2 regions of the Pseudobacillus sp. FSL P4-0506 genome follow, and region 2 is predicted to be linked to the other one. Evidence: a T-box and tRNA genes for the amino acid it is inferred to sense, from the RefSeq annotation. Region 2 holds a T-box; the other holds one or more tRNA genes.
The links. The T-box of region 2 lies ahead of leuS (leucine--tRNA ligase). A T-box ahead of a tRNA ligase gene usually reads a tRNA of that ligase, here a tRNA-Leu.
Positions count from the first base shown of each region.

Region 1: it encodes a tRNA-Leu, which carries the amino acid that the T-box ahead of leuS (leucine--tRNA ligase) is inferred to sense. The anticodon was not compared.

Region 1 is NZ_JBBOOI010000001.1:107,513-117,179, forward strand. It holds rRNA gene MKZ02_RS00480 (16S ribosomal RNA) at 122-1,675, opposite strand; tRNA gene MKZ02_RS00485 (tRNA-Gly) at 1,755-1,828, opposite strand; tRNA gene MKZ02_RS00490 (tRNA-Pro) at 1,842-1,918, opposite strand; tRNA gene MKZ02_RS00495 (tRNA-Arg) at 1,932-2,008, opposite strand; tRNA gene MKZ02_RS00500 (tRNA-Leu) at 2,015-2,100, opposite strand; tRNA gene MKZ02_RS00505 (tRNA-Leu) at 2,384-2,467, opposite strand; tRNA gene MKZ02_RS00510 (tRNA-Lys) at 2,474-2,546, opposite strand; tRNA gene MKZ02_RS00515 (tRNA-Gln) at 2,554-2,625, opposite strand; tRNA gene MKZ02_RS00520 (tRNA-Glu) at 2,644-2,718, opposite strand; tRNA gene MKZ02_RS00525 (tRNA-Ser) at 2,738-2,828, opposite strand; tRNA gene MKZ02_RS00530 (tRNA-Asn) at 2,833-2,907, opposite strand; gene MKZ02_RS00535 (SprT family protein) at 3,034-3,504, opposite strand; gene MKZ02_RS00540 (Tex family protein) at 3,532-5,709, opposite strand; gene MKZ02_RS00545 (PP2C family serine/threonine-protein phosphatase) at 5,768-6,361, opposite strand; gene sigB (RNA polymerase sigma factor SigB) at 6,361-7,155, opposite strand; gene rsbW (anti-sigma B factor RsbW) at 7,133-7,603, opposite strand; gene MKZ02_RS00560 (anti-sigma factor antagonist) at 7,603-7,932, opposite strand; gene MKZ02_RS00565 (PP2C family protein-serine/threonine phosphatase) at 8,006-9,016, opposite strand; gene MKZ02_RS00570 (anti-sigma regulatory factor) at 9,028-9,423, opposite strand; gene MKZ02_RS00575 (STAS domain-containing protein) at 9,427-9,667, opposite strand, start outside.
Region 2 is NZ_JBBOOI010000001.1:1,542,154-1,563,400, reverse strand. It holds gene MKZ02_RS07690 (nuclease-related domain-containing protein) at 1-525, opposite strand, end outside; gene thpR (RNA 2',3'-cyclic phosphodiesterase) at 532-1,086, opposite strand; gene cysK (cysteine synthase A) at 1,249-2,178, shown strand; gene pepV (dipeptidase PepV) at 2,277-3,698, opposite strand; gene MKZ02_RS07670 (DeoR family transcriptional regulator) at 4,036-4,257, shown strand; gene MKZ02_RS07665 (pseudouridine synthase) at 4,334-5,056, opposite strand; gene MKZ02_RS07660 (DMT family transporter) at 5,076-5,978, opposite strand; gene MKZ02_RS07655 (putative polysaccharide biosynthesis protein) at 6,051-7,670, opposite strand; gene MKZ02_RS07650 (MarR family winged helix-turn-helix transcriptional regulator) at 7,856-8,281, shown strand; gene MKZ02_RS07645 (efflux RND transporter periplasmic adaptor subunit) at 8,349-9,005, shown strand; gene MKZ02_RS07640 (DHA2 family efflux MFS transporter permease subunit) at 9,019-10,782, shown strand; gene MKZ02_RS07635 (BaiN/RdsA family NAD(P)/FAD-dependent oxidoreductase) at 10,880-12,133, shown strand; gene MKZ02_RS07630 (YpzG family protein) at 12,173-12,328, opposite strand; gene MKZ02_RS07625 (rhodanese-like domain-containing protein) at 12,608-12,913, opposite strand; gene leuS (leucine--tRNA ligase) at 12,930-15,341, opposite strand; T-box leader at 15,387-15,606, opposite strand; gene MKZ02_RS07615 (MDR family MFS transporter) at 15,656-16,852, opposite strand; gene MKZ02_RS07610 (TIGR01212 family radical SAM protein) at 17,062-18,033, shown strand; gene MKZ02_RS07605 (hypothetical protein) at 18,323-18,850, shown strand; gene MKZ02_RS07600 (H-type small acid-soluble spore protein) at 18,910-19,095, opposite strand; gene MKZ02_RS07595 (tetratricopeptide repeat protein) at 19,411-21,247, opposite strand, start outside.

The DNA of each region.
Region 1 (9,667 bases), 1.4 Mb from region 2:
AGAAGGAATTCATCCTTCAAAACTGAACAAAAAACAGTGCCGTTAATTCGTTTGTGAGAACAGCGTTCTCTGTTGCTACTACGTGCGGCTAAAAGCCTGACACGGTTCACAATTTCCTTAGAAAGGAGGTGATCCAGCCGCACCTTCCGATACGGCTACCTTGTTACGACTTCACCCCAATCATCTGCCCCACCTTAGGCGGCTGGCTCCCGTAAGGGTTACCCCACCGACTTCGGGTGTTGCAAACTCTCGTGGTGTGACGGGCGGTGTGTACAAGGCCCGGGAACGTATTCACCGCGGCATGCTGATCCGCGATTACTAGCGATTCCGGCTTCATGCAGGCGAGTTGCAGCCTGCAATCCGAACTGAGAATGGTTTTATGGGATTGGCTAAACCTTGCGGTCTTGCAGCCCTTTGTACCATCCATTGTAGCACGTGTGTAGCCCAGGTCATAAGGGGCATGATGATTTGACGTCATCCCCACCTTCCTCCGGTTTGTCACCGGCAGTCACCTTAGAGTGCCCAACTGAATGCTGGCAACTAAGATCAAGGGTTGCGCTCGTTGCGGGACTTAACCCAACATCTCACGACACGAGCTGACGACAACCATGCACCACCTGTCACCGCTGTCCCCGAAGGGAAAGATCTGTCTCCAGACCGGTCAGCGGGATGTCAAGACCTGGTAAGGTTCTTCGCGTTGCTTCGAATTAAACCACATGCTCCACCGCTTGTGCGGGCCCCCGTCAATTCCTTTGAGTTTCAGCCTTGCGGCCGTACTCCCCAGGCGGAGTGCTTAATGCGTTAGCTGCAGCACTGAAGGGCGGAAACCCTCCAACACTTAGCACTCATCGTTTACGGCGTGGACTACCAGGGTATCTAATCCTGTTCGCTCCCCACGCTTTCGCGCCTCAGCGTCAGTTACAGACCAGAGAGCCGCCTTCGCCACTGGTGTTCCTCCACATCTCTACGCATTTCACCGCTACACGTGGAATTCCGCTCTCCTCTTCTGCACTCAAGCCTCCCAGTTTCCAATGACCCTCCACGGTTGAGCCGTGGGCTTTCACATCAGACTTAAGAAGCCGCCTGCGCGCGCTTTACGCCCAATAATTCCGGACAACGCTTGCCACCTACGTATTACCGCGGCTGCTGGCACGTAGTTAGCCGTGGCTTTCTGGTCAGGTACCGTCAAGGTACCAACAGTTACTTTGGTACTTGTTCTTCCCTGACAACAGAGCTTTACGATCCGAAAACCTTCTTCACTCACGCGGCGTTGCTCCGTCAGACTTTCGTCCATTGCGGAAGATTCCCTACTGCTGCCTCCCGTAGGAGTCTGGGCCGTGTCTCAGTCCCAGTGTGGCCGATCACCCTCTCAGGTCGGCTACGCATCGTCGCCTTGGTGAGCCGTTACCTCACCAACTAGCTAATGCGCCGCGGGTCCATCTGTAAGTGACAGCTAAAAGCCGCCTTTCCATTCTTCTTCATGCGAAGAAAAAGAATATCCGGTATTAGCCCCGGTTTCCCGGAGTTATCCCAGTCTTACAGGCAGGTTACCCACGTGTTACTCACCCGTCCGCCGCTAACTTGAACAGAGCAAGCTCCGTCAAGTCCGCTCGACTTGCATGTATTAGGCACGCCGCCAGCGTTCGTCCTGAGCCAGGATCAAACTCTCCAAAAAGATGTTTGACTTGCTCATGTTTTAAAAATAAGAATTAACTTACTGGCATGTATTTTGTTCAGTTTTCAAAGATCAATTTTGGAGCGGGTGATGGGAATCGAACCCACGACATCAGCTTGGAAGGCTGAGGTTTTACCATTAAACTACACCCGCATATATACTTACCTGGTCGGGAAGACAGGATTCGAACCTGCGACCCCTTGGTCCCAAACCAAGTGCTCTACCAAGCTGAGCTACTTCCCGTTAAACTTATAAATGGCGCGCCCGAGAGGAGTCGAACCCCTAACCTTTTGATCCGTAGTCAAACGCTCTATCCAATTGAGCTACGGGCGCATTTTATGGTGCGGTCGAGAGGACTTGAACCTCCACGGGGTCGCCCCCACTAGGCCCTCAACCTAGCGCGTCTGCCATTCCGCCACGACCGCATGTTTTTTTAACAACAGAACTTAATTATATCATATACCCTTTATCAAATCAAGTACTTTTCGAAACAATATTTATCTTCAAAATAAAAGACGATTGTTCATTTCGATCGGTACTTTTCTTTGATTTAACGTCACTAGAAATATATTAAAGCAATAATGTTAATTAGTCAACTATTTTTTAAAGAAATAAATCTACTTACTAGACTCCTGATCAACTGCCGTTCTTCGAACAAACTCACTAATAAAAAAACAGCCTGCCTCACGCAAGCCGCCCTCACATCAATGCGGATGAAGGGAGTCGAACCCCCACGTCCTTGCGGACACTAGAGCCTGATTCTAGCGCGTCTGCCAGTTCCGCCACACCCGCAAATAGTGAGCCATGAAGGACTCGAACCTTCGACCCTCTGATTAAAAGTCAGATGCTCTACCGACTGAGCTAATGGCTCATAGTGACTGGGCTAGCTGGATTCGAACCAGCGCATGACGGAGTCAAAGTCCGTTGCCTTACCGCTTGGCTATAGCCCATTGTTAACAATAAGAAAATGGTGACCCCTACGGGATTCGAACCCGTGTTACCGCCGTGAAAGGGCGGTGTCTTAACCGCTTGACCAAGGGGCCACAATGCTTATTAAAATAATGGCGGAGAAGGAGGGATTTGAACCCTCGCGCCGCTTACGCGACCTACACCCTTAGCAGGGGCGCCTCTTCAGCCTCTTGAGTACTTCCCCAAAATGGCTCCGCAGGCAAGATTCGAACTTGCGACCGATCGGTTAACAGCCGATTGCTCTACCACTGAGCTACTGCGGAATATAAAATTCATTTTATCGACAATTTGTATTATATTAAAGTAGAGTACATGAGTCAACAACTTTGTCCAATAAAATTAAAAACTCCCCATTCCTTTTCCTCATTCACCAAATTCAACCATTATTTTTAGTCTACTGCTCTCTCTTCTTTGAACTTAATCGTTCCTTTACATTTTCCACATACATAACGGGCTGTATCAATCTTTCTTCTACGATGGTACGCAAGGTGGCAATTAGTGCATTCATAAACCAACAAACGCCTTAGCTGTTTGGGCTTTGTTTTCTCCAACGGAGTGCAATACCTAGGCCCTTGCACCTTTTCTAGCAGCTGCTTAAAATCCCGATCACGATGTTTATGTCCTTTTCCTTCTAAATGCAGGTGATAGTGACATAGCTCATGCTTGATAATACCTTCCACTTCTTCCCGCCCATAGGCCTCCAAATACTTTTTATTCACTTCAATATTATGGGACCGCATCATATAGCGGCCACCAGTAGTTCTTAATCTTGAATTAAATGTTGCTTTATGAAGAAACGGACGGCCAAATAACTCTATTGATATCTTTTCTGTAAGCAACTGAAGTTCCTGATCATTCATTAGCCGGCCGCTCCTTTTCTTCTTCAATTATTTTTCTGAAGGAATCATTGTTAAAGAGACTCTCCCTTTTTTCTCATCCACCTGTTCAATCCAGACAGTTACAATATCACCTACAGCTGTCACATCGAGAGGATGCTTAACGAACCCTTTTTTCATTTTGGAAATATGAACAAGACCATCTTCTTTTACTCCAATATCAACGAACGCACCGAAGTCTACCACATTTCTGACAGTCCCTTGCATTTCCATACCAGGCTTTAAATCCTCCAATTTCATTACTCCTGTTTTTAACAGCGGAGTCGGCAGTTCATCGCGAGGGTCACGTCCCGGTCTTTGAAGGGCATCTTTGATGTCCTGCATTGTTAGGACCCCAATGCCTAACTCTTCTGCAGCCTGCTCAACAGAAACTTTATCCAATGTATCTTTGAGCTCTTTGGATCCTACATCTTTTGTGGTATAGCCAATACTTTGAAGCAGTTTTTTCACTTCTGAATAACTTTCAGGGTGGATCGCTGTTTTATCCAACGGTTCCTGCCCATCCATAATTCTTAAAAACCCTATACATTGCTCGAAAGTTTTCGCACCAAGCCGAGGAACTTTTTTGACTTGAGAGCGATTATTAAATTTACCGTTATCTTCTCTAAATTTAACAATATTATTAGCTACAGTTTTATTCAAGCCGGCTACATACTGCAATAATGAGGAAGAGGCTGTATTCAAATTCACTCCTACTTGGTTAACTGCTGTTTCTACTACAAATGTGAGCGACTCATTTAGCTTTTTTTGAGAAACATCATGCTGATATTGGCCTACACCAACTGATTTTGGATCAATCTTTACTAATTCAGCTAAAGGATCTTGCAACCGCCGCGCTATTGACACAGCACTTCTTTCTTCGACCTGAAAATCCGGAAATTCCTCACGTGCTGTTTCGGAAGCAGAATATACACTTGCCCCTGCTTCGTTCACAATAATATAAGCCGTTTGACATTCACTTTTCTTAATGACATCAGCTATAAATTGCTCTGTCTCTCGCGAAGCGGTTCCGTTGCCAATCGCGATAATTTCCACTCCATATTCCTTTAGAAGCTTTTGGACATGCTCTTCTGCCTCGGCTCTTTTAGATTTCGGCGGGTGCGGATAAATAACACCTATATATAATACCTTACCTGTTTCATCTACCACTGCAAGCTTACAGCCTGTTCGGTAAGCAGGATCGACGCCTAAAACTACTTTTCCCTTTAAAGGAGGCTGCAAAAGTAATTTCCTTAAGTTTTCGGAGAAAATATGAATTGCCTGATCCTCCGCCTTTTCAGTTAGTTCATTGCGTACTTCCCGTTCAACGGATGGCTGGATGAGCCGCTTGTATGCATCTTGAAGGGCTTGTTGTACATATGCTCCAGCTTCGACTTTGTCATCCACCTTATATTTCTTGCTTATGTAACGCACGATTTTTTCTGAATCTGTATGGATGTTTACTTTTAGAACATCTTCTTTTTCCCCTCTATTCAGGGCTAATATGCGGTGCGGAACAATTTTCACAACAGGTTCTTCGTAATCATAATACATTTCATATATATTCTTTTCGTCTAACTCCCTATTTTTAACAGTTGCATGAATGCTCCCATTTTTGAAGGTTTCACTGCGAATCCACTGACGAATCGCTGCTTCATCCGCCGCCTGCTCAGCAATAATATGCAGCGCACCTTCAATTGCTTCCTCCACAGAAGAGACGCCTGTTTCGTTTGATATGTATGTTTTCGCCTGGGCTGTTACAGAAGAAGCAGGCATCTCCAAGAGCCACTCTGCTAACGGCAGCAATCCTTTTTCTTTGGCAATAGCTGCTTTTGTCCGGCGTTTTTGCTTGAAAGGACGATAAAGATCTTCTACAGCCTGAATTTTCTCTGCCTGTAAAATAGCAGATCGCAATTCCTCCGTTAGTTTCCCCTGCTCTTCAACTAGACGAATGACTTCTTCTTTGCGCGTTGATAAGTTTTGCAAGTAGGTCCACCGATTGATAAGCGATTGAATCTCCACTTCATTAAGCGCACCAGTCATTTCCTTCCGGTAGCGGGCAATAAAAGGCACAGTATTTCCTTCCTCAATCAGCCCAATGACTGCGCGTACTTTCTTTACCTCTAATTTCTCATCCTGGGCTGTTTGTTTAATCAAGCTTTCTTTGTCAATTATAGCTTCAACGGGCATGCCAATCCCCTCCTTCTCCTATCTTTCATTTTATCACAAGAAAAAAAGCCCGCGCTTATTAAAGCAGGCTTCCGATAATATAAGTAGAGTCATCGCCAGATTTGGTTGTTTCTTCCTCCAGTAGAGAGGCGATTTGTTGAATAGAACGGTTTCTCATTAGTCCTTTGACATTAAGAACGTTAATCCCGTCTGAATGCAAAAGAAATTTGCAATTCGCCTCATAGGTAAAGCGTTGTGTCCGATATTTTTGAGGCCGGCCCGATAAATAACCGGTTACCGGCAGTGGGTAAGTTAATTTTTCCTTGTCAGTATATAAATAAAACCGAATATTGCCAACGCAACTATATTCAAATTCACGGGTATTAAAATAAACTTTTAAAATAGCAACGGCTGCTCCTCTTTTTTGATAAAGAACATTATTGCTTAAACTCATTAGAAGATCAACCGACTCGTGATGGTTCTCTTCTACTATTTTTGTTACAGCCGATGAAGAATGAAAAGCAAACTCCCCACTACCCAGTCCATCTGCCAACACACAGATTAAATAGTCATCTGTTGTGTGAATATAGTAACTGTCACCGCAAAATGGCTGGCCGCCTTTTGCGGCTTTATTAGCACAGATCTCTAGCTGTTCATTTTGAAAACAATTCATTAAGTCAACCGCTCCGATGTCATTGATTCAGCATCAATTGCTTCTTTCAGCTTCTTGATTGCTCTTCTTTGCAGGCGCGATACATGCATTTGAGAAATGTTTAGCTTATCTCCCGCATCCTTCTGACTCATATTTTCTAAATAAGTATACTGGATAATTTGACGTTCACGGTCGGACAATACGTGAAGCACCTTCTCAAGTACAAGTCGCTGGTCTACCCTCTCATAACCTTGCTCTCTATTCCCGACGATATCTAGAAGTGTCACTGTGCTGCCATCGGAATCTGCTTCAATTGAGTGGTCAACAGATAAAGCTTGATAACTCTTGCCCATCTCCATCGCTTCCAAAACTTCCTCTTCAGAAATATCAAGATAACGCGCAATCTCATCTACCTTTGGAGAACGCTGTAAGCTAGAGGTTAGCTCCTCCACTGTGGATTTAATTTTTGGCCCCAGTTCCTTAATCCGCCTTGGAACATGAACACTCCACGTCTTATCCCGCAAAAACCTCTTAATCTCTCCAACGATTGTCGGAATAGCAAAGGCTTCAAAACTCTTACCATAAGCATCATCATATCGTCTAATTGCCCCTAAAAGGCCCATCATTCCGACTTGAGCAATATCTTCATGATAAGATTTGCCTTTTGAATATTTACGGGCAATGGATTCAACTAATCCTTGGTAATGTTTTACGAGATGTTCTTGTGCTTCATTATCACTGTCGTTCTGATAAGCTTTGATCCACTCAACAACTTGCTGTTTTGTATCCTGGTTAGGTTGAGATGGTTTCCGCATCCCTCTCCACCTGCTCTCCTTCGAGGTACTTCGTCATGAACAAAGTAACCCCTTCCTTTTGATGAACCTTTACTTCGTCCATTAATGTTTCGATGAGAAATAGACCTAAGCCTCCTTCACGCAGAAATTCCACAGAATTCTCCTTGTAAGGGCCTAATGCTTTCTTTGTTTCGCGGAAATCAAAGCTTTTTCCGTTATCAGATACCATCACTTCTAAATGTTTCTGATAAAGAGCAAAGCCAACCACCACTTCACCTTCTTCATCGCCGTTGTAAGCATGCTGGACAGCGTTGGTGATTGCTTCGCTAGTAGCTATTTTCAAATCCTCAATCGCATCATATGTAAATCCCATTCTGCTCGCAATTCCTGAAAGCGTCAACCTGATAACGCCCACAAATTCCGGCTTGGCCGGGATTTTCATCTCGATGTAATCAAACGCTTCCATCATCAAACGCCACCTTCTACTTCAGAATTAATATTCATAATATCTGCAAGGCCGGTGATATCAAACAATCTTCTCAAGCGTTCTGATAAACCAATCAACTGCAGAGTGCCCCCATTAGCATTTAAACTTTTGAAAAGCCCAACGAATACACCTAGACCTGTACTGTCCATATAAGATACTTCAGACAAATCAATTACTATGTTCGCCTTTTCTTTCTCGGTATATGGAAAAACAGTCTCACGAAGCTTAGGTGCTGTATATGCATCAATTTCTCCAGTGATTCTCACTGTGATTTGTTGTTCTGTTTCTTTTACGTCAATTGTAATATTCATTTTAAACCCACCTCTTCTTTATTACTCCACTGTTTTTAAAGTATACCCAGCTGAAAGAGAGATAAACCTTTTCTTACTTTATTCTCTTTAAAATAATTAAAGTGAAGTCATCCCGCAGCTGGAAGTCTTGTAAAAACTCAAGTTCTTTATATACCTTATCTGCAATCTCTTGGGCTTCCAGGTGAATATATTTTTTAATGTATCCCATTAACGTATCTACTTCTATAAAGCCTTCTTCGGTTCGGCATTCTGTTACGCCGTCAGACATAAGCAGAATAATATCCCCTACTTCAACTTTTTTCTCAAACTGGCGGTATTTTGTTTTCTTATCTACACCAAGCAAGAGCCCTTTTGCATACAACTCTTCAAATTCTTTTGTTTCATGATTGTAGAAAAAGCCCGGTTCATGACCTGCGGAAGAATAATAGAATGTATGATTCATTGTATTATACATCCCATAGAACATGGTAATAAACATTGTCGGGTCTACATTTTGTTCTACCACTCTATTTAGGCTTTCCAGCACGCGGCTCGGTTCATGCCGTCCCTCTGGTAAACTATCCATGGAATATTTGATCATTGACATGCACAGCGCCGCCGGAATTCCTTTTCCAATTACATCCGCAATGGCCACACTGACAGCTCCCTGCTCATCCTGAACAAAATGATAATAATCCCCGCTCATTTGTCTCGCCGGCACGCTAATAGCTCCTATGTCAAGGCAATCCACATTCGGAACCTGCGTCCCTAGAAGTGTTTGCTGCATATTAGCCGCCACTTCAATCTCACTTTTTAATTCCTGCTGAATCGTCCGCAAATTTTGATGCTCACGATAAGCAAGACCATACGCCATCATCACTTCAAGCAAGATGTCGAAAGAGGGGAGCATCGCCTCGGAAGTTTCTATTCCGAGTTCCAACAAAGCAGTTCTATGGAGACTGATAATTTCTTCGGGAGAGACTTTATGTTCAATGGATTTTCTACTGAACTTTTGACTAAGATACAAAGCTTGCTCGTTTTGATCCCTCATATAGCTCTCAAGAATTTCTTTATATTTTTCTTGCATTGCTTCCCTAAATTCCATACTTGCCCTCCTTATCGGAGCCACTTGATTGCCTTAATGAGAGTCCCCTCTCCTGGAGTAGAGTCAATTGTAAACTCATCTACAAGGCGTTTCACCCCAGGCAAACCGGCTCCAAGTCCTCCAGAGGTGGAGAAACCGTCTTCCATTGCTTTACGAAGATCTTGGATACCAGGTCCCTGATCTTCTGAAATAATGATTAACCCGGTTTTTCCGGCAGCCTCTGTCTTTTCTATGCATACCTGGCCCTGACCGGCATAAAGGTAAATATTACGCGCCAGCTCACTGATAGCTGTCGTGATACGGGCCTGGTCGACCGTGCCAAATCCTAGATCTTTGGCCACATTCCTGCCAAGCTGCCTTGCAGCTACGATGTCCCATTCATTTGTAATCTTGACGCAAGAATCCATAGATTAGTCCTCCAGTTCCCGTTGAAGTTTCTCCAAACCTTTTTCTAAATCAAGAGCTGTCAAGACATCTTCAAGACGTATACCCAATTCGATCAAGGTAATAGCAACGGCTGGCTGAATTCCTGTGATCACAACTTTCGCTCCCATAAGCTTCGACATGCTGATTACATCTCCGAGCACTTTAGCGATGAAAGAATCGATAAAATCAATAGAAGTTAAATCAATCACCACTCCCCGGGCGCTC
Region 2 (21,247 bases):
TAAAAGGATATCAAGCTCCATTGGCGCCTTTTTTAATTGGAGAACAGGCTCATACATAACGAGAAAGCTATCCGGCAGGCTTTGCAGCAAAAATTTTAGCCGCTCATCATGAAAATAGCGCGGATCAATATATGATTTTTCCCTCACTGTTGAACTTGCCCATTTCAGTTGAAAGTTGAACAGCTGATTGAGAAACTTATGTCTTAACTCATCGAGGTTCGCTACCGAGTTCACTTCAATAGTATCAAACAACGACCTATCCTCTTCCTCTATTGAGGCTGATTCTTCCGCTTTTTCACGCAGAAAAAAAGACTTAAGTTTCTGCACCATCCCCCTTCCTTCCGTCTCTTCCTCAGGTTCTTCGTCAGAAAGAAGGCTTGCCTCGTCTTCCCAACGATTTCTCTCCCAAAACTGCCTCATGCTTTCCCATTGCTGTTTCTTCAGACGGGCAAACTGGGCAGGATAATGAAAAATATCTGTTTCATATCTAGAAATATAATCCTGTAGCTTAATCAACTGCGCCATGTTTCTTTAGTCCTTTCCCTCACCTGTATGTAATTGGATTATTTGCTTCTCTTTATATTTCGGACTCCTGTCCAAATAAGTTTCGTATAAAACGACCGTTTCCGCTAAAAATTTTTTATTTAGCTGTAATTGTGGCAATTGGAATGGAGATTCTCCTTTCCATTTTCTAGCGACGGTAATATGTGGGCTGAACGGCCGGCTGTCTAATTTAAACCCAGCTTCACGGCATGCAGCGGTAACAGCGGACTGCAATTCATTTAGACGACTTTCCTGTTTAACTCCCGCCCAGAAAATGCGCGGATCTGTCTTTTTACCGAAAAAGCCTAGTGAATCAATGATGAGCGGAAAAGCTTCAATATCCTGCACAGAGGAAGTAACGAGCGAAAGAGCTGTTTCAAGCTGCTTTTCTTCTGCTGCTCCTAGAAAAGCCAATGTAAGATGCAAATCTTGCTCGTGAACAAAGCGGGAGAATGGAAGCTGCTTTTCTTGAATTTGTTTGTGAAGCGTTTCTTTTAGCTCAGTCGGCAAAGGAAGGGCGAAAAAATAATGATTATGGCTCATGTCAGCTACCCCTTTATCATTGGTTTTCCTCCTATTTTACCAAATATCCGGAGTGTTTCACAAATCGAAGAAAACAACAATTCCTGTCTGCATTGATTGGATTAATCCGAATTAATATGATAATAATAGAAGTAAGAAAAATGGATGGAAGGATGAGCAGCATTGAAAACAGTTAACAACATCGCCGAATTAATCGGGGATACTCCTCTTGTAAAATTAAATCGCCTGGCTCCTGAACAGGGAGCAGATATATATTTAAAACTGGAGTTTTTCAATCCAAGCAAGAGCGTAAAAGATCGCGCAGCTTTCAATATGATTATTGAAGCAGAAAAAGCAGGCCTCTTAAAGCCTGGCTCTACTATTATCGAGCCAACAAGCGGCAACACGGGGATTGGTCTCGCTATGAATGCAGCAGCGAGAGGCTATAAAGCCATTTTAGTCATGCCTGATACGATGACCAAAGAGCGGATTAACTTATTAAAAGCATATGGTGCAGAAGTAGTGCTCACACCTGGTAATGAAAAGATGCCTGGCTCCATTCGAAAAGCGGAAGAGCTTGCAAAAGACATTCCTAACAGTTTTATCCCCATGCAATTTGATAACCCGGCTAACCCAGATGCTCATCGAAAAACAACAGCTGTAGAGATTTTGGAAGCTGTAAAGCAAATTGGCAAAAATCTCGGCGCTTTTGTCGCTACAGCTGGCACAGGCGGCACCATTACTGGCACAGGTGAAGCATTGAAAGAACAAGTTCCCGGATTAAAAGTTCATGTAGTCGAGCCAGCTGGTTCTCCTGTCTTATCTGGCGGTAAACCAGGGAAGCATAAGCTCGTTGGCACAAGCCCTGGCTTTATTCCAAATACACTTAATGAAGACGTATATGATTATATTTACAAAATTGAAGACGAGGATGCCTATGAAACCGTGCACCAGCTTGCTCGTAAAGAAGGAATCCTTGTAGGCCCTTCTTCAGGCGCCGCTTGCTATGCAGCGATCCAAACGGCGAAAACTCTAACAAAAGACGATATTGTTGTATGCATCGCCTGTGACACGGGTGAACGTTATCTATCAAGCGACTTGTTCCAATTATAATAAAAACGCCCTTCCATTAGTGGAAGGGCGTTTTTGCTAAAAAGGATGCCGAGCCTGAAATCAGTCCACTGGTCTTCTAGCCAGTCGGGCAAGATCATTTATTGTCGAGCCAGCTCCCAAATGGCCTGTGCGTAAATAGCTGTGGCTTTCAGCAAATCCTCAATAAACATATATTCGTCTTTTTGATGGGCGACATCTTCCCGACCAGGAAATAGAGCGCCGAATGCCACACCTGTTTCCAGACTGCGAGCATAAGTGCCTCCGCCAATCGAAAGTAGCTTTGCTTGTTCTCCGGTTTGTTCCTCATACACTTTACAAAGGGTCTGAATGAACGGATGATCTTTATCGACATGATGAGGAGAGCTGTCAGAGAAGTGTTGAATTTTAAATTGTTCTTCTGCCAGTCGTTCGATTAAAAATGATTTTTTCTCCTTTAGAGGAAATGTGACCGGATAGCGCATATTTAATCCAAGCTTTCCGCCAGTACCCTCATTGAATGATAATTTTCCTACATTGATGGTCAAGTCTCCGGTTATTTCATCTTTATAGTCAATTCCTAGCTTTCTTCCGCGTGATTCTTCGAAGAACAATCGGCTTGTCAGCTTAAAGAAATGGGCAGCTTTCTCATCCAGCTCTCTGCCGGCTAAAAATTCAGCCAAATAAAGACCTGCATTTTTTCCGAGGTCCGGCTCCATTCCATGAGCAGAGATTCCTTTTAATTCCAAAATCAATTTTCCGTTATCAATATGGAAACGACCATCCAGCCCATGCTCGTCAACGAATGCCCCGTAGCTTTGAATGATCTCCGTCTGTCCGCGATTCACCGTAACAGCCGCTTTTGCATAGTCCGGCACCATATTATATCTTCTGCCTGATTCAAAAGAGTGGACAATGATATCACCGGAACGGCTTTGCATCGTCTCTTCTGCTTGCTGGACAAGATCAAAATCAGCAATCCCTTTTTCTGCATAAATAATTGGAAAGTCAGCGTCCGGTGCAAAGCCAACAGATGGCATTTCTTCTGTTTCAAAATAACGTTCGACACAGCGCCATTCACTTTCCTCATCCGTGCCAATAATCATCCGCACTCGCTTATGTAAAGGCAAACCAAGCTCCTTAATTATTTTCATGGCGTAGTAAGCGGCCATCGTTGGGCCTTTATCATCAATGGCTCCACGGCCGAATATTTTTCCATCTTTTATTTCACCGCCAAATGGGTCCGTCGACCACCCGTCCCCTTCCGGCACCACGTCTACGTGACATAAGATGCCTATGAGCTCTTCTCCTGATCCAAACTCTAAATGACCAGCCAGGTTATCTACATTTTTCCCTATAAATCCATCCTTTTCACCAAGATTTAGCATAAAATCAAGCGCCTCTTTTACCTGCTCACCAAGCGGAGCTGAAGATGTCGCTGCTTCTTCATTCAGTACACTTTTAATGGCAATTAAGGATCGTAAATCCTGCAGGAGCTCCTCCTGCCTTTTCTCTACTTCAGCCTGCCAATTAATTTTTTCCACTGACTTTTCCTCCCATCCATCATTTTCTTTATTTTACCTTTATCTCCTCTAAAAAAGTATTATTAACCCTTACTAGCACGATTGCAATAAAAAAAGCGGTCTGTTTTGTTAGTTTTATGAAAAAAAAGGGTAAATACTATATGAAGTTTCATGAATTTAAGTATTTTTTCTAGAAAAATAAATATAAATGAGGTAAAATACAATTGTCAGACATCTTACACATTTAAGTAAAGGAGCTGTCTGCGTCTCATTAACTACATATAATGAGAAGCATTGAACTTCTCAATAACCGTCGTCTGTTGTATGCCTCTGTGAAAAAAGATGAGGGAGTGGTTTTTTGAAACCTTCAACAAATCGGATGCTAAATCGAATCAAATCAGTCTATATGTTTATTAAGGAAAACGGGACTGTTTCGACTCAAGAAATTGTGGATGAATTTGGTATCACTCCTCGCACCATTCAAAGAGATTTGAATGTGTTAGCTTACAACGACTTGGTCATCAGTCCAAGCCGTGGCAAGTGGACAACGACACAAAAGAAAGTTCGAATGACTTCATGAACAAGCCCCTGCCTGAATTGGCAAGGGCTTTTTTTGTTATACATAAAATTCTTTCGAAAATCCGACAATATTTATCTTATGATTCTTTCTCTCCACTTTTCAAAAGTTCTACTTCTTCTTCCGTCAGCTCCCGGTACTCACCAAGCTCCAATTCCTCATCCAGTTGAAGCGGCCCCATCGAGATTCTCTGCAAGTAAACCACTTTTTTCCCAACTGCTTCAAACATTCTCTTTACTTGATGAAACTTTCCTTCTGTAATCGTTAATTCAATATCTGAGCGAAGTCCACTTTTTAAAATATTCAGTTCTCCTGGTTTGGTCACATAGCCATCATCCAGGGAAACCCCCTTTTGAAAAGCCTCTACATCTTCTTCGGTTACTTCGCCGTCAATCACCGCAAAGTATGTTTTAGGCACATGCTTTTTAGGAGAAAGCAGTTGATGGGCAAGTACGCCGTCGTTTGTTAGCAACAGCAGACCCTCTGTGTCTTTATCAAGACGGCCGACTGGAAACGGCTTGAATACCGCATGTTCCGGCCCTAGCAAATCGATCACCGTCTCTTCCCTTGCATCTTCTGTTGCTGAAATCACACCTGGTGGCTTATTCATCATTAAGTAAATAAACTCACGATAATTTACTTCTTCCTCATGCAGCATAACCTGATCCTTTTCGGGGTCAACATGTTGCTTAGCATCTTTTACCACTTCTCCATTGATCGTGACTGCTCCAGTCTTTAATAATTGTTTGACTTCCTTGCGGCTTCCATAACCAACATTTGCTAACAATTTATCAATTCTCATTGTTCTCCTCCTCTGTTTATTATTTAGTACGTGATAACATTAATACAGTTGTGATAATAAAAAAGGTGCCGAGCCATTCTCCAAATCCAAATGGTACGGATAGTAAAAAGACAGATAAAAATACGGCAGATAATGGCTCAACACAGGCGAGAAGGCTCGTTTCCGACGCACGCAGATAATTAAGACTCTCTAAATAGAAATAAAAAGCAAGCAGCGTACCAAAGATAATAACAAAACTAACCGCCGCTACTGTGGCAAAGGAGAACATTCCCTCCAGCTTCCAAGGAGGATGAACAAAGCTGAAAACAACACCGGCTACTGTCATTGCCCAGCCGACTACTAAAATGGAGCCCCATCTTTTTAATAATTCAAGCGGATGCAAAGTGTAGAAAGCGAGCGCTACGGCTGAACTGAGCCCCCAGAATAAAGCCGTTCCAGAAATCGTCAGTTCGTTTGGGTTTCCACCAGTTACAAGAAAGAAAGTTCCGAACACAGATAAAAGAACAGCAACTACTTCCTTTGAAGATGGGCGTGCCTTTGAGCGAATGGCAAGATACAAAACAATCAACACGGGAGCCAAATATTGCAAAATGGTTGCTGTTGCTGCATTTCCGCTTCTAATGGCCGCAAAAAATGTATATTGAACACCAAGCATGCCAAACAAGCTGAAGAGAATGAGAGACGGCCAGCTAAACCGGTCTCTCCACATACCAAAGATGGATCTTTTTTCTTTTATTGCCGCGAAGAGAAGCAAAAGCAAGCCCGCCAGCAACAATCTCACTGTTACAAGCCATTCTACTCCAATTCCTTGCTTCTGGAAAAGAAATTGGGCGATTACACCGGATGCCCCCCAAAATAAGGAACTGGCAAGAACCATAATAATCCCCTTTGTTCTTGATGAATAAGCGAGTTCTTTTTCCACATTCCCCCTCCTTTCTTTCTCATTAGAAAAGCAGTCTCCTTCAAAAAAGAAGCCTGCTTTTCTAATCATTCATTAAGCTCTTACTCTTTTAAACTTATTTTTTATCCGGTCAAGTCTCGTTCCAAACAGTGCCGTTGCCAGTCCGGATCGGAAACTCAAGAAGAAATAAATCGCTGCACCAATCACCGCGCAGACGGCGATCAAAAGCGTGCTTTGTATTTTGCTGTCTGCATTGAACAGCGGGTGAAGAATAAAATAGACGATGTACACTGCAGCTGCCATAATTAAATTAAACACTGTGATTTGGCCAATCTTTCTTCCGATCGAACGAAGAGAGTAACCAGAATAATATCTAATAACGAGCAAGTTAATTATAATTGAAGCCCCATACCCAATCGCTGTCGCATAGATGGCGCCTTCTCCCTGGAACAGCTTAATTAGCGGCATGTTGAGCACCAGTTTCAACAAAATGCCAAACAGCAAGCTGAATACTGTAAACCGCTGCTCATTGATTCCTTGCAGAATAGCTGCTGTCACAGTGAATAAAGCAAACAAAATGGCAACCGGTGCATATACCCGTAAAATATCTGTGCCTAGGCTGCTATGTTCATAAAACGCTGTATAAAAAGGCTCCGCAAGCAGCATAATTCCAACAACAGCTGGAACAGTTAAATATAAAAGAACTTGGAATGTCTGATCGAGCTGCTTTTTAACTCTGTCAGGTTCCCCTGACACGAAAGAGCTTGTCACAAGCGGGACAAGTGTCATGGCAAAAGCGGTTGCCAATGAAACGGGGATAATAACGATTTTCTGTGTGCTAAAGTTGACAATTCCGAACACAGTATCTGCGATTTTTGCCTGTCCGATTTCTGCCATTGCTCGGTTAAAGGTAATGGTATCCACAAGTTGGTAAAGCGGGATCGCAATGCCGACAAAAATAAACGGAATGGCATATACGACGATCTCACTATAAATATCAAAGAGCTTTACGTCTGCATGGCTTTTATCTTTTTCAAGCAGTTCATTTAAGTGGTTTTTCCGCTTCTTCCAATACCAAAACAGAACAAGCAAACCGAATAAAGCCCCGACAAATGCTGCGAATGTGGCCACACCAATTGCCTTTACAACCGTTCCATCTAACACATTTAAAACAATATAAGCACCGACAAGCAGAAAAATAATACGAGCAATTTGTTCAACTACCTGAGATACAGCTGACGGTCCCATTGATTGATGGCCTTGGAAAAATCCGCGCATTAGGCTCATGAACGGAACGATAATGAGGGCAAAACTGACGGCGCGAATGACATAAGCCACTTCTTCCGCCGTATAAATCTGTTCTTTATCAACGATCATAATACTAGCGAACCAAGGGGCACAAACATACATGATAAGAAACGCAAGGAATCCTGTTATAGACATAATCATAAGACCTGACTTAAACAACCGGCGCCCGATGGCATACTCACCAAGTGCATTATATTTAGCTATAAACTTAGATACGGCGAGCGGGACACCTGCAGTGGCTATACTGATGAAGATTGTATACGGCACGTAGCCATATTGATAAAGTGACGTCGCTTCTTTTCCAACAATTGAGTAAAATGGAATAACGTAGAACAATCCAAGGAACTTGGAAATAAATGTTCCCAACGTTAAAATGAATGTTCCTCTGATAAGCTTCGAAGACATAAAAATTCCCTTTCTATTCCGTTAAGATAAATACAAATGCTAAAAATCAGTTTACCTCTTTCCTAACGTTCAGGCAATTTATTAAACAAAAATTTCTTATTACTTCATAAAATAAATAGTTTACTTTGTTAAGTATTTTCTCTTAAAATAGTTGAGTGCAAAAGAGAGCCCTAAGGAGGATGATCATGGAGAACAATCGGCACACGAAAGAGAAAATGAATGAATTGGCTGCTGTCTTACGGACATCTTTCCGATCATTCAAACGTGAAATGTCGGTTTTTATTGGTGATAAGCTTACAAATAATGAGTACTCTGTTTTAAAATTACTCTCCTCTCCGGATGTAAAAACAGTCACCGAAATTTCAAGAGAGCTTGGTGTGTCTGTCAGCCATATTACTAATTTAACGGATTCACTCGTTAAAAAGGAACTGATTATGCGCCAGCGTTCTGCAACAGATAGAAGGATTGTACAAATTTCCTTAACTGAAAAGGGCGCAAAACTCACTAATGAACTGAAAAAAAAGAATGCTCAGTTCTTATATGAAAAGTTCGGACAACTGACACCGGAAGAGCTTAACACATTCATTGAATTATTTAAGAAGATTCAATGATTTTTTCGGGTAATAGTTAATAAAGTTAACTATTAATATTATGAATATTTAAAGGAGTTGTATGTAAATGAATGTAAGAAGAATCGTTCTCTTAAACGTTTTAACGATTGTTATTTTAATCGGCGGCGGTTTTCTCGGTTATTACTTTTTTACTCAGACGAACAATTATATAAAGACAGATAATGCAAAAATTGATGGCCAACAAATGGCGGTTGCTGCTCCAGCGGCTGGAAAGCTTGTCAGCTGGAATGGCGAGTTCGGAGAAAAATATAAAGCGGGCGAGAAGCTTGGTGAAGTTGAAACTCAATCTCCATCTGGAACTGGAACAATCAAAGTACCAGTGACTCTTCCACAAGATGGAACAATCGTTGAAGAAAAAGCTGTAAAGAACAGCATGACTGCTGCTGGAACACCACTTGCTTACGCTTATGATTTAAATAATCTGTGGATAACAGCGAATGTAGATGAAACAAAACTTGAAGATCTTTCTGTTGGTGAAAAAGTAGATATTTACGTAGATGCCTATCCAGACACTACTTTAACAGGAAAAGTGAAAAAAATTGGTCTTGCGACAGCCAATGTCTTCTCAATGCTGCCGTCAAGCAACTCTACAGCTAACTATACGAAAGTTACACAAGTCGTGCCGGTAACTATTTCCATTAATGATCAGAAGTCATTGGATATTGTACCTGGCATGAATGTTTCCGTTCGCATTCACAAATAAGGAGGAGGGATACATGGCATCAGCTTTTCTAATTGGTTACTTTATTTTAGCCGTTATTGTGGTAGCTTTTGTGAACAAGCGTCTGGCCGCAAAACGCAAGAAGACAGAACCTGATTTGCCTGTCGCAGGAAAAGAAATGCCGCAGCAATCAGCTATAGCTGTCCAGCAGGAAGATGCATCTCAGCAAACAGCAGTACCAGAGGACATTCAGCAAGAGGCCCAAGAAGAAACAAAAGCTGAAGTAGCTGAAGAAATCCATTCCTCTTCAGAAGATGCACCACCAAAACGGGTTGGTCCCGTTCTTGCTGTGCTACTGTTTGGAATGTTTGTGGCCATTTTGAACCAGACGTTGATCAATGTCGCTCTGCCGGTTATGATGAGTGACTTTAACGTATCAACAAGTACGGCTCAATGGCTGATGACCGGCTTTATGCTTGTCAATGGCATTATGATTCCAATTAGTGCCTTTTTGATCTTAAAGTACGGTTTTCGAAAATTATTTATTTTGTCGATGATTTCTTTTACAGTTGGGTCTATCATTTGCGCCGTCTCCGGCACATTCACTATTATGATGGTCGGACGTGTAATCCAAGCGATCGGTGCAGGTGTGCTCATGCCACTCGGAACAAATGTCTTCATGACACTCTTTCCACCTGAGAAACGTGGAGCTGCCATGGGAACAATGGGGATTGCAATGATTCTTGCTCCTGCAATTGGCCCGACACTTACTGGCTGGGTCATCCAGCATTACGAATGGAACGTGATGTTTTATGGCATGTTCATTCTTGGTGTAATTGATATTTTACTGGCCATTCGCCTGTTCCATCTTAAGAGTGAAACGGTTGATTTGAAGCTCGATGTGTTCAGCCTCATTACTTCTTCTATCGGATTTGGCGGGTTGCTATATGGCTTTAGTGAAGCTGGCAACAATGGATGGGACAGTGCAGAAGTTATCCTATCCCTTGTCATTGGAATTATCTCTCTCGCCGTTTTCGTTTGGAAGCAACTTGTTTCGGAAACACCGATGCTTAACATGAATGTATTTAAATTCAATATGTTTACCTTTACGCTTATCATCAACTCAATTATTACGATGGCACTATTCGGCGGTATGCTTTTGTTGCCTATTTACCTACAAAACATCCGTGGCTTTACTCCGATGGAATCCGGGCTTCTCTTGCTTCCTGGAGCATTGATCATGGGTCTAATGGGGCCGATCGCAGGAAAGTTGTTCGATAAATACGGCGTTCGTTGGCTCGCTGTTATTGGTCTGGCCATTACAACCTACGGGACGTTCGAATTTACGCACCTAACATCTGATACCCCGTATCGCAGCATCCTGATGATTTATATTTTGCGCTCCTTCGGGATGTCGCTCATTATGATGCCGATTATGACGGCTGGTATGAATGTGTTGCCGATGAAACTGATCGCTCATGGTACAGCCATGTCCAATACAATCCGTCAGGTGGCTGGCTCGATTGGCACAGCCTTCCTCGTTACCATTATGACGAGACAAAGCACCTTTCACATGGCGGATTACGAAAACCAAGTAACAACAACAAATTCTTTTATTCAGGATAAAATCAATTCGTTAAGTCAAGCATTTGGCGGCGGAGAATCCGGACATATGATGTCAATCATGTCGCTCTACAGCGAAGGAATGAAATTGTCCACCATTAAAGGTATTAATGATGCGTTTGTTGTGGCGACAATTTTAGCCGCTATCGCATTCATACTCTCTTTCTTCCTTCCTTCGAAGAAGAAAGCAGCCTAAGAGAACCCTTTAGGGTTCTCTTTTTTTCTATTCATTGACAACCGATGAATAAATCAACTACTATGAAAAGAATTGCTTAAGAAAGAAGGGATTCCATATGGACTATGATGTAATTATTATCGGTGGCGGTCCTTCCGGTTTAATGGCAGCCATTGCAGCCGGTGAGCAAAAAGCGCGTGTATTGCTTGTTGATAAAGGCAGCAAGCTCGGCCAAAAGCTTGCTATATCAGGTGGCGGCCGCTGTAATGTAACCAACCGCCTACCGGTTGATGAAATCATTAAGCATATCCCGGGAAATGGTCGTTTTCTATATAGCGCTTTCTCTGTTTTTAACAATGAAGATATCATTCGTTTTTTTGAAGACCTCGGTATTGCCCTAAAAGAGGAAGATCACGGGCGCATGTTTCCAGTAAGCAATAAAGCGCAGTCAGTCGTTGACGCACTTCTTAATAGGATGAAAGAGCTCAACGTTGAAACACGTGTGAACACGGCCGTGGCCGATCTGCTATTTGAAAATGGCCGTACAGCCGGAGTCATTTTCCGCGACGGCCAAACCATCCGCAGCCACTCTGTCGTTATTGCTGCAGGCGGCAGTTCTGTTCCACAAACTGGTTCAACAGGCGATGCTTATCCGTGGGCTGAAAAAGCGGGCCACACAGTAACAGAGCTCTATCCGACAGAGGTGCCGGTCACTTCGGAGGAACCATTTATTAAAGAGAAAAAACTACAAGGACTTTCTCTTCGCGATGTAGCTGTAAGCGTTCTGAACCCTAAGGGCAAGCCAATCATTACTCACCGCATGGATATGATTTTTACCCACTTCGGCATATCTGGTCCCGCAGTGCTGCGCTGCAGCCAATTTGTCGTTAAAGCGCTCAAGAAAAGCAAAACAGGTGAAGTATTCATGGCGATCGACAGCCTGCCTGACAAAAATGAAGAAAAGCTTTTCCAAGAGGTGCGCCAACAGCTCGCTGATCATCCAAAAAAAGCGGTGAAAAATAGTTTAAAAGGGTTGCTTCCTGAGCGCTACTTGCTGTTTTTACTGGAAGAGGCGGAGATCCATGAGGAAACACCAGGAAACGGTATTAGCACCGAGAAAATCCGCCAGTTTGCGCACTTGTGCAAGCAGTTTCGTTTTGCTGTCAACGGTACCCTGCCACTGGAGAAAGCCTTTGTCACCGGCGGTGGTGTTTCTATTAAAGAAGTGGACCCAAAAACAATGGCTTCTAAAAAAATGCCCGGCTTATTTTTTTGCGGTGAAGTACTCGACATCCATGGTTATACAGGCGGCTACAATATTACCTCCGCACTTATTACTGGTCGGCTGGCTGGCTCAAATGCTGCCCAGTGAAAAAAGCAGAGGACATTTTCCTCTGCTTTTTTCTTTACATCAACAAAACCGATTTTCGTTTGAGACGCTTTGGTTAATGCGTGTCCGCCGGGATACTTCCGTATGACCATTCACCTGCGAGTTTGTACGCTTCGGTCTCGTCCAATTGTGGTGAAACTTTTGAGAAGTCGGATCAAGCCAATCTTTTCTGCTCATCATTTTCACCTCACCGTAAATTTGTGAAAGGATATTCAACTGCTGAATATCCTTTTTAGCTTGTGTTAAAAGCAGGGAAGTATGTTTTTCTTGTTTACTTTTTTATGGCAGCCTAATTGTTGATATTCCGTGCATAAGTGATGATACCAGCTCTGCATGCCCGATATCCCTGCCTGATTCAGGATATGTTCACTTTGATTCCAGTTAGGCCTTTCTCCTTCTCAATTTCTCCAATAAAAAAGCTGCTCCCCTTCTGATGAAGGGGAACAGCTAAGCACATTATTTTGTTTCGCCGGTCCATTCAAGCATGCCGCCTGCCATATTACGGACTTTAAAACCTTGATCGCGCATATAATAGCAGACATTTTCACTGCGTCGGCCCGAGCGGCAGACAAAAATATATTCCTTCTCTTTATCAAATTGATCTAAGTGATTCGGGATGGTTCCCATTACAATGTGTTTAGCCTGCGGAATTTTACCGCCTGCCACTTCCTCATCTTCCCGTACATCCACAATTTCCAACTTTTCACCGTTGGCTAATTTTTGTTTAAGTTCTTCAGGTGTAATTTCTGGAATTGGCTCCATCTGTACCATCCTCTCTTTAGTTTGCTACGATGTTAACAAGTTTGCCCGGCACTGCGATGACTTTACGTACTGTTTTTCCGGCAACCTGCTCTTGCACCTTTTCATCGTTCATTGCAATTTGTTCCATCTCTTCTCTCGTTGCTTCCTTGGAAATCATTAATTTTGCTTTCATTTTGCCGTTTACCTGAACGACAATTTCCACTTCGTCGTCAACAAGCTTAGACTCGTCATATGTTGGCCATTGCTCATAACTGATTGTACCTTCATGGCCAAGCTTTTCCCACATTTCTTCTGCCAGATGCGGCGCAACCGGAGCAAGCAATTTAACAAAGCCTTCTACGTATTCTTTTGGAATAGCTGTTGCTTTATAACCCTCGTTAATGAATACCATCATTTGGGAAATAGCCGTATTAAAGCGTAAATGCTCATAATCCTCTGTCACTTTCTTCACTGTTTGATGATACACTTTTTCAAGCTCATTGCCTGAGTCTGTAATTTTCTCACTCAATTCGCCAGTCTCCTGAATGAACAAGCGCCAAATGCGGTCAAGGAAGCGGCGGGCACCGTCAAGTCCCGTTGTAGACCAGGCAATGGAAGCATCAAGCGGCCCCATAAACATTTCATACAGGCGAAGTGTGTCGGCCCCGTGGCTTTCCACGATCTCATCCGGATTTACGACATTTCCTTTCGATTTACTCATTTTTTCATTGTTTTCTCCAAGAATCATTCCTTGGTTAAACAGCTTTTGGAATGGCTCTTTCGTATGAACCACACCGAGATCATATAAAACTTTATGCCAGAAGCGGGCGTATAATAAGTGAAGCACAGCATGCTCTGCTCCTCCAATATAAATATCGACCGGAAGCCATTCTTTTAACTTCTCTTCAGAAGCGAGCGCCTCGCTGTTACGAGGGTCGATAAAGCGCAAATAATACCAGCAGCTTCCCGCCCATTGCGGCATTGTATTTGTTTCACGCCGGCCTTTTTTGCCCGTCTCTGGATCAATGACATTAACCCAATCATCAATATTAGCAAGCGGAGATTCACCTGTTCCACTCGGCTTAATTTCTGTTGTTACAGGAAGCATAAGCGGCAATTCTTCTTCCGGAACAGTGCTCATGGTACCGTCTTCCCAATGGATAATTGGGATTGGTTCTCCCCAATAACGCTGGCGGCTAAACAGCCAGTCACGAAGACGGTATGTTACTTTCTTCGTACCAATGCCTTTCTCTTCAAGCCATTCAATCATTTTCTGAATCGCTTCTTCTTTATTGAATCCGTTTAAAAAGTCGGAGTTTACATGTTCGCCATCGCCAGTATAAGCTTCTTTTTCAACGTCTCCGCCGGCTACTACTTCCTTAATCGGCAAATCGAATGCTTGAGCGAACTCATAATCACGCTCATCGTGTGCTGGCACGGCCATAATGGCTCCAGTTCCGTAGCTCATTAATACGTAATCAGCAATCCAGATCGGCATCTTTTCTCCATTTGCCGGATTGATTGCATAAGCACCAGTGAAAACACCAGTTTTCTCTTTGGCAAGATCCGTGCGCTCCAGGTCACTTTTCGCTTTAATTTTATCTAAATAGCCAGCCACTGCCTCTTTTTGTTCATCTGTAGTAATTTTAGCCACAAATGGATGCTCCGGCGCTAAAACCGCATATGTTGCTCCAAAAAGTGTATCTGGTCGCGTTGTGAACACAGTAAATGTTTCATCATGACCATCAATAGCAAATGTCACTTCTGCTCCCTCGGAACGGCCGATCCAATTGCGCTGCATGTCTTTAATGCTTTCCGGCCAGTCAAGCTCCTCTAAATCTTCGAGCAAACGATCAGCATAGGCTGTAATTTTCAACATCCATTGCTTCATCGGACGACGTTCAACAGGATGGCCTCCCCGTTCACTCTTGCCATCAATAACTTCTTCATTGGCAAGCACAGTACCGAGAGCCGGACACCAGTTCACCGCTACTTCATCAATATAAGCGAGGCCTTTTTTATAAAGCTGCAGGAAAATCCATTGCGTCCATCTATAATATTCCGGGTCTGTCGTATTAATTTCCCGGTCCCAATCATAAGAGAAGCCAAGCGATTTAATTTGGCGGCGGAAGTTATTAATGTTCTGTTCAGTAAATTCTGCCGGGTCATTTCCTGTATCCAATGCATACTGTTCCGCTGGCAGTCCAAACGCATCCCATCCCATTGGATGAAGAACGTTATACCCTTGCATCCGCTTCATGCGTGATAGGATATCTGTTGCTGTGTAGCCTTCCGGGTGGCCGACATGAAGGCCAGCCCCTGATGGATAAGGAAACATATCAAGCGCGTAAAATTTTGACTGTCCTCTTTGTTCCTGTGTTTTGAATGTTTTATTTTCTTCCCAATATTGCTGCCATTTCTTTTCAACCTTTTGATGATCGAAACTCATCTGTAACACCCTTCCATGTTGAATATTAAAAAACTCCCGTCCCATAATTGGGACGAGAGTATATTTCCCGCGGTACCACCCAGATTAGTGCCTTCATTTGGCACTCTGCTTGACGTCTTTAACGCAGATCGGCGGCAGGCACTACTGTTTATGGTTCGCACCTGCGATTCCAAGGCGAGTTCATGGTATTCCGGACTGGCTTGCACCTCCCGCCAGCTCTCTAATTCCGAAAATCGTCACTACTATTCCTCATCATCATCTTTTACTTATTCAATCTACGACTATTTTAGACAAAATTGCCCACAGTTGCAAGCTTAAAGAGAAGATATGGAAGGAGATGGTACTTCATTTTTCTTTTTTAATGGCCGATCGTAAATCATTGTTAGTCCCATGCTAATAAGCAAGAAAGCCATCAGAGTGATAAATAGTATCGGCATGCCGTATAGATCCACGAGAATCCCGCCGAGCACCGGTCCAAACATCCGTCCGGCTGTTGCGGTGCTATTTACGATTCCCTGGTAAAACCCTTCTCTGCCTTTTGGTGATAATTGGCTGGCTACGGTCGGCACCGCCGGCCAGACAAACATTTCACCGATAGTTAAGATAAGCATAGCGGCGAGAAACCCTCTAAAGTCGCTTGCAAAAGCGGTAATAGCAAATGATCCCATGAAAATAAGAATTCCAATCATAATTTGCTTTTTTAAATTATCCTGAAAAGCCCGAACAAAAAAGTTAACGAGCGGCTGGCCAAACACGATTAACAAGCCATTAACTGTCCATAGAAAACTGTATTCTTTCAGGCTGATATTTATTTCTTGTGTATAGTTTGCGATAGTCGACTGCCATTGAACATAGCCAACCCAGCAAAGCATATAAGCTGTACATAGTATGAAAAGTGCCGTCATCTTGCTGCGGTTCTTCACTTTGCCATTTTCCGCAATGACATTTGTTTGTACTCCGGTCACATTGGCCATTTGGCGATAACCAAAAGCGGCTATGAGAAAGAAAACAACAAACATAGCCAAGTTGGCCGCAAAGATATAATTAAAGGAGAAAGAAGCAACAAAACCACCCATTGCAGAACCTAGCGCCACCCCGGCGTTTTGCGAAATATACACAGCATTAAATGCCCGGCGTCCTCCTTTTGGCCAAACCGCACCAACAAGCGCGTAGACAGCCGGAAAGATCGCTCCTGATCCGAAGCCGACAATCGTTAAAAAGATAACATAATGGGGCCAGTCATGCCACATTGTCATGCCAGCCATCGCAATCAAATTTAAGCCTGCCCCAAGTAAAATCGTTCTGTAACCACCAAGACGGTCAAATAACGCCCCACCGAGCAAATTGCCTACAACGGTAGCCCCAGCATTTAACATTAAAACAATCCCTGCTATCGACAAGGATTTTCCTAATTCACCATGTATGTAAATGGTATTGAGAGGCCATAAGAACGAAGCACCTGTCACATTAATCACCATGCCGATCACTAACAACCAAACTGCTTTTGGCATACTGTATCCCCTCCTGTTTTATTTAATTATTTCGAGTTCCAAAATAGTATTGTAGATCGCCAAGCCAAATTTTTCAAGCCGTTTTCTGAACTTAAAATTCTGACTAATCTTCCACGGATGAAGCTCGCTTTCTATTGCTTATTCATGATAAAATTTCCTTTATGCTGCAGCATTTGCCCAGCTTGAAAGAGAGGGTGAGTTTAATAAAGATGAATCCATTTCCTTACGCAAGTGACAATAAGCGCTATCATACATGGAATTATCATTTACGCAATCATTTTGGACATAAAGTATTCAAGGTTGCGCTGGACGGAGGGTTTGACTGCCCAAATCGCGACGGAACAGTCGCATTCGGCGGCTGCACCTTTTGCAGTGCCGCCGGGTCGGGTGATTTTGCCGGCAGCCGGTCTGACAGTCTAGAGAAACAGTTTCACGATATTAAAGGAAAAATGCATCAAAAATGGAAGAACGGCAAATACATGGCCTATTTTCAGGCATATACAAACACTCATGCTCCCGTAGAAGTGCTTCGCGAGAAATATGAAACTGTTCTTAGCCAGGAGGGTGTCGTCGGTTTATCGATCGCTACACGCCCGGATTGTCTTCCGGATGAAGTAGTCGAATATTTAGCTGAACTAAATAAGCGCACTTACTTATGGGTGGAACTCGGTTTGCAAACTGTTCATGAAAAGACGGCACAACTTATTAACCGGGCACACGACTTTTCTACTTATGTAGAGGGGGTAGAGAAATTGCGCAAGCATGATATCCGCATCTGTTCCCATATTATTAACGGCCTCCCTCTTGAGACACCCGAGATGATGATGGAAACAGCGGAGACAGTTGCCCGCCTTGATGTTCAAGGAATTAAAATTCATTTGCTCCATTTGTTAAAAGGCACACCAATGGTGAAGCAATATGAGAAAGGGCTGCTTGAGTTTTTATCTCTTGAAGACTATGTGAATCTCGTATGTGATCAGCTCGAAATCTTGCCGCCGGAAATGATTATTCATCGCATTACTGGCGATGGATCTATCAACTTAATGGTTGGCCCAATGTGGAGTGTCGATAAATGGACCGTGCTCAATGCCATTGATGCTGAATTAAAACGGCGTAACAGCTTTCAGGGCGCACGACACCTCGAACTTTGCAAAAAAGGTGAGAAACGGATTAATTATTAAAACTGGTGGACTTAAAATAAATGCTGGCTGTCGACTTTGTCGACAGCCATGTTTTTTATCAGCTTAAATAGCTTTTTTAACGGCATTTAAAATATTGTACATTTGTACAAGAAAATTTTTTTATCTAGCATTTATAGTAATAGGGAGCTTATCCAGATGTTAACGAAGTACATGCCTAACAAACGCCAGCCTGCAAAACCTTTGAAATGTATGCACTCTCCTTAGATTTATCAAAAGAAGGAGGTCCAAAATGAGCTTTGATAAAAATCTTGATGATTATAACGACGAAATGGAACGGGAGAAGAACGACGTCCAAAAGGTAGACGTTTTCATTGAAAGAGATGGAGAACGAATTGTTGCTAAGTCCTCTGTTCCTGAAACAACCAAAATTGTTATCGTTATTAATAATCAATTCACCAGCGCACCAAATACTACGCAAATTGCGAGCGGGGCTGGAAGAAATAGCACAGCAGGAAATAATGCCGCGATTGATTCGTCAAACACCGAACAACAGCAAAGTGTGGGAGCGGAAGGAGAAGCCAAAAACTTCGGCCTAAACGGCGATCAGCAAGAGCCGCATGAAAAACATGGAAGCTGGAAAGATGATGAGGAAGGAATTGTCATTGTTATCAACAATCAGATCAATCGATCCGAAGAAACAGCAGGAGCGACTCAGGTGGCAAGCGGCAGTGGAACAGACAGCGCCGCTGGAACAAATGCAGCCGTCGCGAGCTCTAATACGAAACAGCAGCACGCTGTCGGCGGAGACGGCATTGCAGTCAACGATGGCGAGAATGGCGACCAAGAGGAAGTCTAATGCCAAGCTTTAGTAAGAAAGAAAACCCGCTCTTTGTAGCCAAGAGCGGGTTTTCTTTCTTACTCCTTCTCCTCAGTTAAATCTTGAATGGCGACTCGTGTTCTTTCTTCCAATGGGCCTCTTAAATGAACAGTTGCCATTTTCTCCTCTTCATGCAGTTCGTCAATCCAAACGGAAACACCTTGGAATGTTACATCAATATCTGCAGATGAAGATACGATTTGTTTTGCTCGTTTTATGTCCACATTACTTACCTCCTAAATGATTTCATGCGCTTATTTTTTGGAAGTAAGTAAATTTTATACCTCGAGCTATAAGGAGAATCCCTAATGATTCATTCTCCCTTATCCAATCAATAATGACCCTATATTTTGACTCTCACCCAGCAGCATCCGTCGATTAGTCGAATTCTACGCGTATCCCGCCTTCGGGTATAGATGTTCCATTCTTTACAAGGAACATCCACTATACTTTGTGTCGTCTAATAGCTGGCCTCAATCAGGCAAGCTGTCTCAATCTCAAAATAAAAAACCGGCGCATTAGCAGCCGGTCTTTCTCTTCTATTTACTTATCAGTACTTTTAATGCCGGGTGCTCATCCGCCAACTCCCTAAGCTGGTCCATCACACGTTCCCGCATTTGTTCTGGTATTTGCTTTAGGCTCTTTTCTGCTTCCTCTTCCTGGTCAAGGTCAAGGCACGCAAGTATCCTTCCGACATAGCCTTCTATTTTGAAAGGGGCTTTTTTAATAAGTGCTTTATATTCTTTTAGGGCTGCCTTTGGTTCACCGAGGAAAAGAAACGAATCTGCGAGCATTTCCCGGACATCTGCATCAGCAGGATGCTTCTCCTTTAGCATAAGCAGATATTCCTGGGCCTCCTTAATATATTTGTCTTTTCCATTTTCTGTCCCATGTGCCAAAGCTGAAGCAGCTGCTTTAAAACAAAAATTGTCATCCTCATGCCGTTTTAAATATAATTTTAATACCTTTAATGCCTCGTCTGCTACCTCTCGCTCTAAGTAAAAAGAAGCCAGCTGGCTATAGTTCTCAGAGTTATCAGGATCTAACTCAATTGCCTTTTCATATAAAGCGATAATCACACTAATTAATCCAACCGTCTTCAAACCGCCAGCAATCTTCTTCCATATGCCGCTTTTCTCTTCCTCGAGCTTTTCTATATAAGGGACAAGTGCACTGCCGCTGTTTCTATATATAGCTGCTGCATCTTCTGAAGGTAGCTTCATGCTTTTGATCAACTTTTCAATTTTCAATAATTTTCTCGAACTGTACAGAGCTTTCATCCATGGGGCATACAAATGTTCATTGGTCGGTTCTTTTTGAATCAATGTTTTTATTAAGGCCAAGGCCTCTTTCTCCTGCCCGTTATCGGTATAAAACTCCGCCAATTTCGCTCTCAAGTTTACAGCTTCTTCTTTCTCAAGTAAATGGATCGCTTCTCTCGTCTCCAATACTTCACTAAGGGCAGCCAAGCGCCATTCTTCATCGATTGTTCCTTGCAGATTGATCAAATGATTCTTTAATTTCTGCCGCTCGGCTGGAGAGGCCATCCACTCTGCAAGCTGCTTTATCTCGCATGCTTGCGGAATGGCTTCAAATACGCGAAATCGATACTTTTTCGCCTTCTCTATATCGTCCGCTTCTTCATATAAACCCGCCAACTCTTCATGGGCAGCAGTAAAATCAGGATCGATTTTGATGCACTCCAGCAAATGACGCTCGGCAAGCTTATGTTTCTCCAACGCTCGATACAGTTTTCCGAGGCGATAATGAGGAAAGGTGTTCTTTTTGTCAAGCTCTACCGCTTCCAGCAAAAGCGATTCAGCTATAGAAAAGTTTTCCAGATCCTCCTGAAAAATCGCCTCATAACAATACAAATCACTTAACGGATACTGGGTTCGAAGCTTTTGCAAAAAAGTGAGCGCGCGGTGAATAAAAGGCGTATCTTCTACATATTCAACGTATAAAGAAACCTGTTCTCCTAATCCGCTGCCTTGTATTAATCCTGTTTCCATAAAATCAAGGCCAAGCTCCTTTTCCTTGTCTTTTTCAGCTTCTTCCATCATCATGGCGCCAGCTCTTACGTATATATCGGGGTTATCCGCAGGCTCAGCATAACAGCGAATAACATTTTCAGCCCGCTGCCAGTCCCCTTGCTTAATAATTGACTGTGCTTCGTATACTGCCGCAAGCAGTTCTCCATCGCTGTCAAGCTGCACAGCCTGTTTATAAGCTTCCTCCGCATGACTATACATCTCACGGCCCATGCGCGTATGACCGATATATAACCAAAGAATTCCTGTTTCTTCCGGCACCACTTCCTCTGTCCCTATTTGCAAATATGCTTCTGCCCGCTCCCACTTTTCTTCATTCATTCGA